2 linked regions of the Breoghania sp. L-A4 genome follow. The protein of the gene in region 1 interacts with the protein of each later gene in a pairwise test. Links are inferred from orthologs where the notes say so. Each region holds a gene or a part of one and is shown on either strand. Other genes may lie near its edges.

The links. The genes of interacting proteins can lie anywhere in the genome.
Region 2: the proteins of lysA (region 1) and D1F64_RS08445 interact in binary tests that used the Escherichia coli proteins (3 or more experiments, as listed by UniProt). The link is inferred for Breoghania sp. L-A4 from one-to-one orthologs.

What each region holds. Positions count from the first base shown.
Region 1 is NZ_CP031841.1:14,666-17,563, forward strand. What follows is about bases 11-2,890. They hold lysA (diaminopimelate decarboxylase), read left to right. Parts: upstream 11-753; coding sequence 754-2,028; downstream 2,029-2,890. Other genes in these bases: argH (argininosuccinate lyase), read left to right, coding at 11-327; D1F64_RS00085 (lipoprotein), read left to right, coding at 474-662; D1F64_RS00095 (TIGR02302 family protein), read left to right, coding at 2,218-2,890. Outside these bases: more of argH, read left to right, coding at 1-10; more of D1F64_RS00095, read left to right, coding at 2,891-2,898. UniProt on the Escherichia coli protein: Specifically catalyzes the decarboxylation of meso-diaminopimelate (meso-DAP) to L-lysine. Is not active against the DD- or LL-isomers of diaminopimelate.
Region 2 is NZ_CP031841.1:1,820,788-1,823,626, reverse strand. What follows is about bases 1-2,821. They hold D1F64_RS08445 (response regulator transcription factor), read right to left. Parts: upstream 1,844-2,821; coding sequence 1,157-1,843; downstream 1-1,156. Other genes in these bases: D1F64_RS08440 (efflux transporter outer membrane subunit), read left to right, coding at 1,992-2,821; D1F64_RS08450 (HAMP domain-containing sensor histidine kinase), read right to left, coding at 1-1,157. Also shown: more of D1F64_RS08440, read left to right, coding at 2,822-2,839. UniProt on the Escherichia coli protein: Response regulator member of the two-component regulatory system CpxA/CpxR which responds to envelope stress response by activating expression of downstream genes including cpxP, degP, dsbA and ppiA.

The sequences.
Region 1 (2,898 bases):
AAGAAGGCGGCCGGCTCGGGCTATTCCACCGCCACCGATCTGGCCGACTGGCTGGTGCGGGTGCTGGGCATGCCGTTCCGCCAGGCGCATCACGTCACCGGCACCATCGTCGGCATCGCCGCGGACCGCGGCATCGAGCTGCACAAGGTGCCGCTTGAAGACATGCAAGCGGTCGACGCCGGCATCACCGAGGACGTCTATTCGGTGCTGTCGGTCGACAAGTCGGTGAAAAGCCGCGTCAGCTACGGTGGCACGGCCCCTGTCAATGTGCGCAAGCAGGCGCGCCGCTGGCTCAAGCAGCTTTCGCGCGAGCCGGAAGCGAAATAGCATGGCGCATGCTGGCGGACGGGTTGATGCCCGCCCGCCAGCATGCGAGGAGTGTTGCCGGACGAATTACGGCCCCGCGTCGGCGCGCGCACGCGCGATTTTGGGGCGGGGCGCGAAGGAGAGAACGCGTGAAGCCGAGCCTGTTCATGAAAGCCTGCGCCCTGACCGCCCTCGTGGCGGTCGTTGCGGTCGGCGGCTGCGGACGCCGCGGCTCGCTCTCGCCGCCGCCTTCCGCCGCCTCGGCGCCCGCCGAGGGCGCCTATGACGAGCAAGCCGCAGCGCCCGAGGCGAAAAAGCCGGACAACCGCCGCTTCGTTCTCGACCCGCTGCTCTAGCATCAAGCCTGCCGCTTTGACCGGCGGCCGGCCGATCCGTCCCAGTCGCTCCCGTAAAGCCGCGGGATGATCAACTTCGCGAGCCAAAGCCTTGCACCATTTTTCGTATCGCGACGGCGCGCTGCACGCCGAAGACGTGCCGGTCTCCGACATCATCGATGCAGTCGGCACGCCGTTCTACTGCTACTCGACCGCGACGCTGGAACGCCACTACAAGGTGTTTTCCGGCGCTTTCGCTGATGTGCCGTCGCTGGTGTGCTACGCGATGAAGGCCAATTCCAATCAGGCTGTGCTGGCAACGCTGGCGCGCCTGGGCGCCGGCATGGACGTGGTGTCGGAAGGCGAATTGCGGCGCGCCCGCGCCGCCGGCGTGCCCGGCGATCGGATCCTGTTCTCCGGCGTCGGCAAGACGGCCGCGGAGATGGCCTACGCGCTGGACGAGGACATTCTGTGCTTCAACGTGGAATCCGAGCCTGAACTGGCGCGGCTCTCCGAGGTCGCCAGCGCCAAGGGCCGCGAGGCCAGGGTCTCGGTCCGCATCAACCCGGATGTCGACGCCCGCACCCACGCCAAGATCGCCACCGGCAAGGCGGAAAACAAGTTCGGCATCCCGTGGCAGCGCGCCCGCGAGGTCTACGCGGAAGCCGCCCGGCTACCCGGTATCAGGGTCACTGGGATCGACATGCACATCGGCTCGCAGATCACCGAATTAGGGCCCTTTGACGCGGCCTTTTCCCGGCTGGGCGAACTGATCGACGGCCTGCGCGCCGACGGCCACGAGATTTCCCACGTCGATCTGGGTGGCGGTCTGGGCATTCCCTACCGCAACAACAACGAGCCGCCGCCGCACCCGGATGCCTACGCCGAGGTGGTCAAGCGCCATGTCAAGCGGCTGGACTGCCGCATCATGTTCGAGCCCGGACGGATGATCGCCGGCAACGCCGGAATTCTCGTCACCGAGGTGATCTACGTGAAAAGCGGCGCGACGAAGGACTTCGTCATCGTCGATGCGGCGATGAACGACCTGATTCGCCCGACCCTTTACGATGCCTGGCACGAAATCCAACCCGTGCGCGAAGCCGACCCCTCCGCCCCGCGCATCCGGGCCGATGTGGTGGGCCCCGTGTGCGAAACCGGCGACTATCTCGGTCATGACCGCGATATTCCGGCGGTCAGCGCGGGAGATCATCTCGCGATCTTTTCCGCCGGAGCCTATGGCGCGGTACAGTCCGGCACCTACAATTCGCGCCTTCTGGTACCAGAAGTGCTTGTGAAGGATGGAGAATTCGCCATCGTTCGTCCCCGGACGAGCTATGAGGAACTGATCGGCCTCGACAGGCTGCCTGACTGGATTACTGAAAAGTGAGCCACTAAACGGACATAATGGACTTGCCGAATTGCCGGGCCTTCGCCAACCTGTAGGATGGGACGGGGGGAACAACCGCATTCGGAGATGACGTCCGTGACTGCTCCACGCGAACCGTCCGACACCTCTGGTCCCGCGCGCACGCCTGCGCCCGCAACTGCTGGGTCCGCGAACACATTGACGCGCGCGATGGCGAGGCGCCTCTCGCGGACGGTCTCCGCCGCGCGCGCAGCACTGTTCTGGGAGCGGCTCTGGCCCGTCCTCTACCATTTTCTGATCATCGCAGGGCTTTTCGTCGCCCTGTCGTGGCTCGGCCTGTGGCTTGTGCTGCCCACCTGGCTGCGCTGGCTGGCGCTCGCGGCCTTCGCCTGGGCCACGCTCTATTCGTGCCGCTCGCTGCCGTTCCTGCGCTGGCCGTCGCGAGCCGAGGGCCTGCACCGTATCGAGGCGCAGGGCGACTACCATCATCGGCCGCTGACCGCGCTTGAGGACGAACTCGCCTCCGACGCGGACGATCCGACCGCGCGCGCCTTGTGGGAGGCTCATCGCGCCCGCGCGCTGAGCGCGCTCAACCGCCTCCGCGCCGGGTGGCCGCATCCGCACGCCTTCCGCCGCGACCCCTGGGCCATCCGCGCCCTCGTCGGCCTGCTGCTGTTCGTCGGCTTCGGCGTCGCCGGCGGCGATCGCGGACCGCTGATCTGGTCGGCCGTTGTCGGCGGATCGGAAACCTCGGCCGTTGCCGGGCGCATCGACGCCTGGGTGACCCCGCCCGCCTACACCCGGCGACCGCCGGTGTTCCTGACCGGCGAAATGGGTCCTGCGCGCGATCCCGACGCCACCGTGAGCGTGCCCGAGGGAAGCGTCGTGGTG
Region 2 (2,839 bases), 1.8 Mb from region 1 along the record:
CCTAGGCCGTAGCCATTTAGGACATTGGCATCTTCACCGCGCGAAAATGGCTGGAAAATCCGTTCCAGATCGGATTCGGCCACGCCTGGGCCCTCATCCACGACGAGGATATGCAGCCTATCGTCTTTGACCTGAGATCGAATGGAGACCTTCGCGCGGTCAGACGTGTATTTGACGGCGTTACGAATGACATTCTCCAACGCCCTATAGATCAGTTCCCCGTTGACTTGCGCGACGAATGACTGCGCGCCTTGGTGCGTGACCGCGATCTTGCGGGCTTGAGCCTCAAAAGCCGCATCCGCGACAATATCGTTTAGCAGTTCGATAACATCGAGCGTCTGCAATTCGATCGCATCCCTCGATCCATCCACCAGCCGGGCGAGCGTGAGTATCTCATCGATCAATCCGTCGATGCGCTCGACTTCTCGAACCATACGTTCCATCACGACATCGAGCTTGGCCGGGTTCTGCTGTAGAACGCCGACCGCAGCCTGAAGGCGCGACAGCGGCGAGCGCAGCTCGTGCGACACATCGTGAAACAGGCGTTGCTGGGTTTTGTGCAGCTGCTCCAAACGCGCGGCGCTGGTATCGAAGTCATACGCAAGGGCAGCGACCTCGTCCTTACGGCCATTCATTTTATCGCCGATGCGCATGTCGAAGCGGCCGCGTGCAAGAGCACTCAGCCCGCTGCGCAAATAGCCGACAGGCCGGACAAGATACTGCGCGAGCCAGAACGCAGCGATTGCCGCCGCCAGCAAAGCAGACAGCCAAGGCACAAGTCTGGGCCAAGTTGCCGAAACAAAGCCCTGCTCGTGAGCGTGAAGAACAATACTGTAGCAAGCGCCATTTCTTTCAACAGTACGCTGATAACCCTGCGTTTTGATTTCACAGCCTGCGGATGCTTCCTGTTTGGCGACCGTCAGTTTGACCGACTTTTGCGCGTTGGCCGCTTGGATCGCGAACGCAATGGCGGCGTTCTCACCTTCGTGGGTCAACAGCCGCATCGCGACGTCAAGTGCAAAGGTCTGCTGTCCACGTTGGATCTCACTGGCGAGCGGCGTGATCTGAAAAAAGGAACTCGCGGCAAATAACACGGCGATCGAGGCCAGCATGGCCAACCAAATGATGATGAAGAACTTCCAGAAAAGGCGCTGCATTATCGGTCCTGCAGAAGCTGATAGCCCTGTCCTCGTACAGACTGGATCCAGGATTGACCGTCATCTCTTGCCCCCAGCTTCTGGCGGACACTGCTGATATGAACATCGATACGACGGTCGAACGGCGTCAAGGGTCGGCCGAATGCGCGTTTGGATATTTCCTGTTTCGAGACGAGTTGACCAGCGTTGCGGGCAAGGACCTCGAGCAAAGTAAATTCGGTGCCAGTCAGTTCCAGCGGTTCGCCGCGCCACTCGGCAATCCGGCTTCCTGGATGCATGATTAGCTCTCCTGCCCGCAGTATTTCGGAAGCGGCCCCGGCCGCCAGGCCAGCGCGGCGCAGGATCGCTCGTAACCGTGCGGCAAGTTCGCCGGGTGAACAGGGTTTGGGCACATAATCGTCGGCGCCGAGGTTGAGCCCGGCAATCCTGTCGGCGTCATCGCCCTTCGCAGTGAGCATTAATACCGGCACGGTGCTCTTGCGGCGAATACGCTGCAAGATCTCAATGCCGTTCATGTGCGGCATCATGATGTCGAGCACGATAATATCGACGGTGTTAGAGGATGCTATTCCGATTGCGGTGCGCCCATCGTGAGCGGTCGAAACCTCAAAACCTTCCTCTACAAGATATTCTTTAAGGAGCGTCGTAAGCTCCACATCATCATCAACCAGCAAAACCTTTTCCATGCGGAACATCCATTACTCGTGCCACAAGAACCTATAAAACAGTGTCGGGTGAAGCACCAAATTTTACATATCTTAACTGATATTTGACGGCACTTTACAGTAGACCGTCTAACTTCTCCGGCAGCGTGCAAGATCGTAAAGGAATGTGATGAGCGTGGAAAATCGTAACATTTTCAGCTATAGCGCTATTCTAATTAGCTTTTTTCTTTCAGGCTGCGCAAGCTTCTCCGAACTCAGGCCAGCCGATGCCAGAATCGCAAGTATATGGCATGCCACGCTGCCCCATGATGGCCAGACATCTGATCTCGTGTCCTGGTGGTCGACATTCAACGATTCGTCGCTCACAGCGCTCATCGACGATGCGCAGACGGAAAATCCCAGCCTCGACTCTTCGATCGCCGACATCGACAAGGCGCGCGCAACGCTGGCGTCCGCAAAAGCTGGCCTGTTCCCGGGACTGGACGGCTCTGCTTCCCTAACGCGATCCGGCACCGATGGTGACAGCGATAACCGGGTTTCAGTGTCCACGACGACGAGCGGCGGCCTTGATGCCTCCTGGGAGATCGATTTTTTCGGCAAAAACCGGAAGAACAGCGAGGCGGCGCGCCTGCGGGTTCACGAGCAAATCGCCAATTGGCACGATGCTCGGGCATCCCTCGCTGCGGAAGTCGCCGATTACTACGTTCAATACCGCGCCTGCCGGCAGCTTGAAAATGCGTATAGCGCCGAGCTCAGGTCGCAAAAAGAGACCATTCGCGCCACCGAAAAGGCGGCCGAGTCAGGTTTGATCTCAAGTGCCGATCTCGCCCTGGCTCGGGCGAGCGCGGCGTCCTCCTCATCGACCCTGACGGGGCAGCGCGCCGAATGCGAGGTTCTGATCAAATCACTGACCCAAGTGACTGGCGACGATGAACCGCGTGTCCGGCAACTGTTGGCCAAGGGCAAGCGCGGTATCCCAGCGCCGAAAAACCTGAAGATCGCGCATGTCCCGGCTGA